DNA from 2 places in the Paenibacillus chungangensis genome. Region 1 is predicted to be linked to the other one. Evidence: predicted binding sites of a transcription regulator. Region 1 holds the regulator's gene; the other holds the start of a gene.
What was found. Region 1 encodes NrdR, which represses ribonucleotide reductase genes. Its sites were predicted from a motif close to AACACNATATATNGTGTT; they were not measured.

Region 1 (4,694 bases):
ATGTACTTCTCGCTTTCCTGAATCGTACATTTGCGGAATCCGGCGAAGCTCCTTTAACGGAAATCGTTCTACTCAATCCATATACGGATAAAGACGCTCCGCTCGACAAACAGTCCATCTTTGATATTTGGGCGAAGACGGTGGAAGGCAAGCTGCTTAACATCGAGATGCAGCTTTTCAATAAATACGATATCGAGAAACGGACGCTTTATTACTGGAGTAAACGCTACTCCAGCCAGTTGCAAGAAGGGCAGACCTACAAGGAACTAAAGAAATGCGTCACCATCAATATCTTGAACTACTCCTTTATTCCAAACGATCGTTATCATAATGTGTTTCATTTAAGGGAAGATCATACGGGCCTTGAATTATCTGACGATATCGAGGTGCATTTCATGGAACTGACCAAGTTAAACGATCAGGCTATTCCTCTGGAGGGCGGATTGATTAATTGGCTGCTGTTCCTAAAAGGAGCTGACAAATCAAGTTGGGAGGTGCTGAAGATGAACGAACCCACATTGAAGAAAGCGATGGACACGCTGGAGTTTCTAAGCCAGGATCAGGAGGCTCGCCGCTTATATGAGGAGCGGCAAAAGTATTTGCATGACGAGGCGTCCATGATTGAGTGGGCGACGGAAAAAGGTATGGCTAAAGGAGAGCGCAAAAAAGCCATCGAGATTGCCAAGAACATGCTTTCATTGGGACTTGATGTTGAGATCATCACAAAAGCCAGCGGACTCTCTACAACAGAAGTTGAATCGCTCAAATCGATTCAATAATAACACTTCAATTAACTAACCGCCTTTTACTGAGGTGTTGAACCAAAGCATATAATCGCCTTGCCCTTATTCAAAAGGACAAGGCGATTGCTTTTTTTATGCAGAAACACGATGTTCTCATATACGCTCAAGCGCTCAAAGTTCTCGATTTTTCTCCAAAAAAATCGGTACTGTGACCATCAGTCCCATTTCAAGCATAGAAAAAACCGCCAAACACTCGGAATCCCTTGTGTTTAGCGGCTTTATTGGGTATGGAGCCTAGGGGGATCGAACCCCTGACCTCATCGCTGCCAGCGATGCGCTCTCCCAGCTGAGCTAAGGCCCCGTGATATAATTGCAATTTCGCCTTAACTTAAGCTTTTCTTCCAGGTACACTAGAAGAAATGCCCGAATCAGCGACAAGATTGATAATATCATACGAGCGTAATGATTGTCAATACATCTTTTCATGCATTATTTTGCGTATCTTAGTCGCCACTGAATTGACGCACCATTAAACAAATCACACCTAACTGCTGTCGATAGCATGGATAATATACCCATACTCCACGGAGAGAGGAAGCCCACTTCGAGGGCACCTCCCTATATCCGATCATTGTAATGCAGAGCCGGCGAACAACAGTCCGCTTCAACTCGGGGGCAGTATCCATCATCAGCTCATCGAGCTGCCGCAGGTCATGGCGCCTGAGCGTGGGACTTCTCCATCAAATCATCAATGAAATCCGCCCATTTCCTTCCTATGATGGCCCCCTCATCAATCATTAACCGTTCTGATCGCTGTCGTTCATCGGATGCTTCGACAGCAGACTGCTCAGCTCCTTCATGAACATGTCGATATCTTTGAATTGGCGATATACGGATGCGAAGCGCACGTATGCTACTTCATCGACGGGATAGAGCAGATTCATGACGATTGTGCCGATCTCGCTGCTGTCGATCTCAGCGTGTGCTGTCGTCCGCAGCTCCTTCTCGACTTCCGATACGATTACTTCCAGCCGTTCTACCGGAACTGGCCGCTTCTCGCATGCCCGAATCAGACCTCGCAATATTTTGTCCCTGCTGAACTCTTCCCGGCTTCCATCCTTTTTAATAACGATGAGCGGCGTCTCTTCAATCATCTCGAACGTTGTGAATCTGTTCTTGCACTGCTCGCACTCACGACGTCTGCGAATCGACTTGTTCTCGTTCGCCGGTCTGGAGTCCAGCACTTTCGTGCCTGCGTAGTCGCAGTATGGACACTTCATCCCTCTTCCTCCTTTCAAATGTCAATTTAAAAAATAAACTTTCACTTCCAACCGTTTCCTGTTATGAAACTTAGAATAACGCACATAATACAGTTACCAACCGCAAGGAGGTGACAATCAATGAGTGCAAACCGCAGCAGCAACCAACTGGTCGTGCCACAAGCGACAGCAGCCCTGGATCAAATGAAGTACGAGGTCGCTCAAGAACTGGGTATCGCAATTCCGCAGGACGGCTACTATGGGAACATGGCAACAAGAGACGCAGGCTCCCTCGGTGGTTACATTACCCGTCGCCTAGTACAAATTGCCGAGCAATCCCTTGCCGGCCAAAAATAGTGATTCATTAAAGCTTGTATGAATAACAACAGCCTTGAGAGCGGCTTGTCCATGAACCGGCAAGCCCTCCAAGGCTTCGTTCACGTTCCATGTCACGATTGCTCTTCATTTCATTAGCATGCCCCGTTAGAAGCTGGGATACAAGTCCTTGTATTTATTATAATAATAAAATACTCGCTGTACATAATGCCTGGTCTCCCCGAATGGAACGGACTTCACACTCTTCATCTGGCCGTCCCAGGTACCGGCATCAAGCCACTTCCGCACATGTCCAGGTCCAGCATTATAGGCGGCGACCGCCGCAATCGCATTGCCGTCGAATTGATCATGCAGTGACTTTAAATACCATGTTCCTACTTCTATGCTGACATCCGCCCGATGTAGTAGCATCTCTTCGTCAACAGCCTGGAAGCCTGCGCGTTCCACCACCCAGTTCGCCGTGTTCGGCATGAGCTGCATAAGCCCTAGAGCTCCCTTACTTGACTGTCTGCCCGTCGAATAATTGGATTCCGCCCGAATGATAGCGGCGACCAGATGGGGCTCCACTCCGTAGTTGGAAGCACTTGCCCGGATATCAGCTTGATAATGGATGGGGTACATCCACTTCGCAAGCCAGTCCGCCTTCAGGAATAGCAAGCCGACTACTGCAATGATAGCCAAGAGCAAATATCGCTTCTTCATACGTATTCTCATGATGTCCTGTCCTTATTGGTCCAAAATGAAATAATCTGAGCCTCTGTCTGCTCCTGCGAACCGCTGTTGTCGATGACCCAGTCAGCGCGTCTACGCTTCTCTTCAATGTCCATCTGAAGCGACACTCTACGCTCCGCTTCCTCACGCGGCATATCGTTCCGCTTCATAAGCCGTTCAATCTGCATGGAAGCTGGCACGTAGACAACCATAACCCCTTCATAGCGGTCCTCCGCGTTCGTCTCATAGAGCAGCGGCACATCCGCGACGATCAACCGCTCGGGGTCTTCCTTCTTATACTGCTCAATGCGCTCGCTCATCGCCCTGCGAACGGCCGGATGCGTAATAGCTTCAAGCCGCTTCAACAGTTCCTTGTCGCGGAATACGATGGCGCCCAGCGCCTGGCGGTTCAACGTTCCGTCTTCATGCAGGATAGCTTGTCCGAATGTGGAGGCGATCGCCTCCAGCGCAGGCTCGCCGGGCAACACGACCTCTCTTGCGGCCTCATCGGCATCCACCAATGCTGCTCCACGGTCCGTTAGCATGCGGGCAACTGTGCTCTTGCCGCTAGCGATCCCGCCGGTCAATCCTATGATCATCCCATCACCCACCTTCTTACAACAACTTCATAATTCCAATTAGAATTAGTAAAATCCCTGGCACCACACTTAATGCCTGCATACCTCTTCTGGCCGCGAACCGTATACCAACCCAAGTGCCAGCGATCAGGAATAGCGCACAAGAACAGGCTATAACAATTGCCGTCGTCAGCGACGGCAGCCCCAGCAATGCCGCACCTAGTCCGGCGCCCAGAGCATCCAATGACAAGGCGACGCCCAGCATGACAGCTTCAGATGGCGATATGATGCCGGAGCGGTCGACGTCAGCCGCTTGCGGAGAGCGCAAAATCTGGATGACAAGACCGAGCCGCTTCAACTCCACGGACAATACAGTTGCCGCGGGCCGTCTAATGCCCTCTATGCCGTTCTCCGAAGCAAGCGACCGAGCATCCACCGAACTTCCGTCATCGTTATCCTCCCCGTGCAAGCCTCTGCTGCGTCTCAATTGAATAAGCGCCCAGCAGCCGATACCGATCAAGATCGCTGCGCCGATAGCCTTGGCCACGATCTCAGACACGTAGCCCCGAAGCCATTCCCCGGCTCCCATCGACAGCCATATAATAAAGCCCGAACAGCATGCGATTATCAGAACGGATACGATCGGAATCCGAATTCGTCTAAGTCCATAGGTGACGCCGACGCCGAATCCGTCCAGACTAACAGCAAGCGCAAGCACAAACACTGACAACAAGTGAGCCATCCAATCCAAAGCTCTGTTCCCTCCCCGCTAGACGAAGCCTCAAGGTGATAACTTCATCATATGCGGGAGATGGGCTGAAGTGAATCTCATCCCTTCATGGGCTGACAACGCGAGCATATATGTGTTCCCCTGCCGCCGACGACAAACTTCACGATCGGTTTGCCGCAAGCGGCGCATGCTTCATCCTTTCGTCCATATACAAGCAGCTGCTGCTGGAACATCCCCATCTCGCCTTGTCCGTTCACATACGACTTGATGGACGAACCGCCCGCCTCTACCGCCGACGCCAACGTAGTACGAATCGCTTCGTGCAACCTCTTCCACT
Region 2 (4,694 bases), on a different contig from region 1:
TACAGCAGGCGGCGGCGGACTACTTGACTGGTATAGTTGGCCTTGATGCGCTGCCCGCGAACAAAGTGACCAAGGAACTGATTCGCTTCCGGGATGAATCGGGCTGGACGAGCGAAGCCTTCACCGATATCGTGAAGCTGCAGGAATCCGGCGGCGGGCTTCCGGAGACGAGAGAGATGCTGGAGCAGCTGCAGCATCTCGAGCTGAAGACACTATTCCGTCATACCTATGCGATGTGCTAATTATGCTTCTGGCAAGTCTAGCACCTGCTGTACCCGCAGCTGGCGCAATGCTTGCAGCCCTCAGTATTAAGAAGCGCCGCCGATCCGCATGAAGGACAGAGATCGCGTCCTTCCGCTTCGCTGGCTGTCGCAAGTTCGGAGGAGCCGTACCGCCATGACGCACCTTCGACCTGAGGAGCAGCCATTCCCTCGAATGCCGGCGCTTCTGACAGCTGCTCCATATGCTGCTCCAACGCCTTGGCGACGGCGTCCGCGATCGACTCTACCCGATTGGCTCCGAAGCCGATGGCGCCCGTACCGCCGATTCCCTTCAAATGCTTGATAAGCAACTCCACTTTATGACCATGATCGCCATAGCGGAGGAACAACGAGCATACGCGACCCAGCGCTTCCGCCATGGCGAACACATCGGAGCCCGCTTTACCTACATTAAGAAATATTTCGGCAGGCGTACCATCTAAATCGTTGATCGTAATATATGCCTTGCCGAACGGCGTATTGAGCTTGTATGTGGCCCCTCGCATCACCTGTGGCCTCTTCTTGTATGGCTTATCGTCAACGACCGTCTCTTCTTCTCCCCGGACGAGCGAAGGCAGAATCGCAATCCGCTCTTCTTCCATCCTGTCCAATTGTGGAAGTTCAGCCTCAGGCGCTCGTGGCTGCGCAGCAGACTCCGCAGCTCCGCCCTTCTCTTCGCCAGTCGACAGCACTTGCACATCCCTGCTCCCGTCGCGATAGATGGTCACTCCCTTGCAGCCCAGCTCGAAAGCGAGCTCATACAGCCGCTTCGTCTCTTCAATTGTGAAGTCAGACGGACAATTGGCGGTCTTGGAGATGGAGCTGTCTACCCATCGCTGAATGGCCGCTTGCGTCCGAATATGATCCTCCGCCGACAGCCCCATCGCCGTCACGAAGTAATCCGGAAGCTTCTCTCCGGGGTGCGCCTCCTTCCACTCTGCTGCGATCGGAACGTATTGTCTGTCGTATCCCAGTCGGCTCTGTCTGTAATATTGGAAGGCGAAGTACGGCTCGATACCGGTTGACGTGCCAACCATCGTGCCGGTGCTGCCTGTGGGGGCTTGCGTAATGACCGTTACGTTGCGCATCCCTCTCCTCCTGATCGCCTCGCCGACTTCCGGATAGGCGGCGACCAGCTCCTTCATGAAGCCGCTCTGCAAGTATTCCTCCACTTGGAAGGCCGGGAACGCCCCCTTCTCCTCAGCAAGCTCAGCGGACCCCAAATACGCTTCCTTCGTCATGAAGCCGTACAGCCGATCTAGGAACGCGAGCGATTCCGGACTGCCGTAGCGAATCCGAAGCTTGATCATGAGCTCAGCCAGCCCCATCGTACCCAGTCCGATCCTCCTCTCCCGCTTCTGGTTCGCCTCATTCTCCGGAAAGTGATACGGCGTACAGTCAATGACATTATCCAGAAAGCGCACCGACCAGCGGGTAACCTTCGCCAGCTCCTCCCAATCGACATCGTGCCGCTCGGCGTCGTAGAACTTTGACAAATTGATTGCGGACAAATTGCAGACGCCCCAGCCCGGCAAGCCCTGTTCGCCGCAAGGATTTGTACTTACAATGGGATTGAAATACCAGCTGTTGGACATATCATTGTAGCGATCCATGAACACGACGCCGGGCTCTGCCGACTTCCAGGCGGAGGCAATGATCCGGTCCCAAATCTCACGGGCACGCAGTTTCCGATAAGTGACGACACGCTTCCCCAGCTTGCGCCACGCACTGATATCGCCGCTCCACAGCTCATCGTATCCCTCTTCCTTCGTGTCGGGAAAGATAAGCTCCCATTCCAAGTCATGCTTCACCGCATTCATAAAAGCATTGCTCAGACATACGGACAAATTCGCATTCGTAATCAACCCCATCGTCTCTTTCACTGCGATAAAGCTTAGTACATCGGGATGCCAATCGTGCATCATAAGCATAAGTGCTCCTCGACGGCTTCCCCCCTGCTCGATCAGTCCTGTCGTATAACTGAACAAGCCACCCCAGGACACCGAGCCGCTGGAGGAACCATTCACACCCGCGACAGGCGCTCTGGCCGGCCTCAACGAAGACAGATTGATGCCAACTCCGCCGCCTCGCGCCATAATCTCGGTCATATCGGTCAACGTCTTCATAATGCCGCCACGGCTGTCGACCGGCGAAGGAAGCACATAGCAGTTGAAGAGCGTCAATTCGCCGTTCGCGCCGGCTCCTGCTGCAATTCGACCGCCGGGCACCAGCTTCCAGTCATCCAGCAAGTAACGGAATCGTTCTCTCCATAGCTCTTGTTCCTTACGCTCTCCTTCGCAGGATGCCAGCGACGCGGCGAGTCGGTCCCACATCTCGGCGGGTGTATTCTCGAGAGGCAATGTCACGCGGTCCAATGACGATTTCACTTCTTCTCCGCTTCTCAGCCGCAGAGTCAAGCTTTCGCCTTCTCGTGCTAACACCTCTCCCACTTCCTTAACAGGAAATTTGGGATCGTCCTTCACTAATGCTAGCACTGTATCGCCAGGCTTTACGTTTGCGGCATCAATGGCTTTTCTTGCATAGCGATCCAAAAATATTTTTTCACTTAATCCCTCAAGCGCTCCCATGACCACACGCTCCTCAATTAATGATTGTACTGGAGTGGATACAACAAGATCGACAAATTAACAACAATATGTAGAGATACTTAAGAGTATACCACACTATATATTGATTAGATCAATGAATTGCGGCAAAATTCAGAAACCTTCGTGGCTGTATTTCGACGTTATCATTTTTGTTCTGTTACCCTCTTTTTTCATTGCTCTCTTATTATTATTTACAACGAAGGCCATACTAATGACTAATTAATTCTCTATTGTCCACAAAGGAGCGTTCACATATGACGATCAATCAATCGACGGGGCAGGAGTCAACGGGAAGCGCCTCTTCCAAAGCCGTGCGCAAGCTCCACCCGTTAGTCGAGCTTCAATGCGACCAGACATGGTTCCAGGAGCTGCAGAACCGGATATCCCGCAACGGGCCATGGGATGATTGGACGCTCTATCAACTTGCGATGGAGGCCGAGGAAGCGAAGCGGGTTGAAAACTTCGAAGAGCTGCAATGCTTACGCACCCTGCCTGAATTCGAACCGATGCCCCATCAGATCAGCACCGCGAGCAAGGTGCTGCATGAAATGGGAGGTAGAGCCATTCTCGCAGATGAGGTGGGGCTAGGCAAAACGATAGAAGCGGGCCTCGTGCTCAAGGAATATATGGTGCGCGGTCTCGTCAAGCGCGCCCTCATTCTCGTTCCGGCTTCGCTGGTGCTACAGTGGGTGCGCGAGCTGAACAGCAAGTTCGGCATTTCGGCTGTCGCTCAAAAAAAGTCGCATACCTGGGGTTACGACATCGTCGTCGCTTCGATAGACACCGCGAAGCGGGAGCCTCATCGGGAGCTGGTGCTCGGCACGGACTACGATTTGATCATTATCGATGAAGCGCATAAGCTGAAGAACAAGAAGACGACCAACTACCAATTCGCCAATCTGCTCAGAAAGAAATACTGCTTGCTGCTGACAGCAACGCCGATACAGAACGATCTCGACGAGTTATTCAATCTCATTACGCTGCTGAAGCCGGGACAGCTTGGCGGACAGAGCGACTTCGCTGCCAACTTCGTCGTGGACAAGCGGCTGCCCAAAAACGAGGATCAGCTGCAGGAGGCACTCTCAGGCGTCATGATCCGCAATCGGCGAGGCGATGGAGGCATTCACTTCACAAAACGGTATGTGAAGAACATCCCGCTAGTATTGTCCCATGAAGAGAAAGCGCTGTACGATGCCGTCACCGGCTTCGTCAAGGAACGCTATGACGAGAGCAGTGGAGATCTCAGCAGCATGCTGTCGCTCGTAACGCTGCAGAGAGAAGTATGCAGCAGCCGGGATGCGGTCTTCCTGACGCTTGTTAATCTGTTCAAGAAATCTGCTGAAGATTCTCCGATTCGCCCCAAAATATGGGAACTGGTGGAGAAAATTCGAAGTATAACTGCCAATACGAAAGCCGAGAAAGCGCTCCAGCTTGTAAAGGAAATGAATGAAAAGGTCATTGTTTTCACAGAGTATCGTGCTACGCAGGAATATTTACTACAATTTTTCCGTTCACATGATATGATCGCCGTGCCTTACCGGGGCGGCATGAACCGGGGAAAGAAGGATTGGATGATGGATCTGTTCCGCGGGCGGGCTCAAGTACTCATTGCGACGGAAGCCGGCGGCGAGGGCATCAATCTGCAATTCTGTCACCATATGATCAATTTCGATCTGCCGTGGAATCCGATGCGGGTAGAGCAGCGTATCGGGCGAGTGCACCGGCTGGGACAGACCGAAGACGTGCGCATCTATAATTTGTGCACGCTGGGCACGATCGAAGAGCATATCGTCAACCTGCTCCATGAGAAAATCAATCTGTTCGA

Region 2: ACFQ2I_RS22825 (adenosylcobalamin-dependent ribonucleoside-diphosphate reductase) is a predicted target of NrdR. The motif match lies at 2,941-2,958, and genes of this name have one in related genera.

Annotation. Positions count from the first base shown of each region.
Region 1 covers NZ_JBHTJZ010000005.1:108,715-113,408, reverse strand. Annotated here, with positions in the region: gene ACFQ2I_RS03055 (Rpn family recombination-promoting nuclease/putative transposase) at 1-779, shown strand, start outside; tRNA gene ACFQ2I_RS03050 (tRNA-Ala) at 1,032-1,104, opposite strand; gene nrdR (transcriptional regulator NrdR) at 1,541-2,023, opposite strand; gene ACFQ2I_RS03040 (small, acid-soluble spore protein, alpha/beta type) at 2,144-2,359, shown strand; gene ACFQ2I_RS03035 (lytic transglycosylase domain-containing protein) at 2,486-3,052, opposite strand; gene coaE (dephospho-CoA kinase) at 3,049-3,648, opposite strand; gene ACFQ2I_RS03025 (MntP/YtaF family protein) at 3,665-4,369, opposite strand; gene mutM (DNA-formamidopyrimidine glycosylase) at 4,456-4,694, opposite strand, start outside.
Region 2 covers NZ_JBHTJZ010000072.1:24,643-29,336, forward strand. Annotated here, with positions in the region: gene ACFQ2I_RS22820 (hypothetical protein) at 1-242, shown strand, start outside; gene ACFQ2I_RS22825 (adenosylcobalamin-dependent ribonucleoside-diphosphate reductase) at 260-2,848, opposite strand; gene ACFQ2I_RS22830 (DEAD/DEAH box helicase) at 3,124-4,694, shown strand, end outside.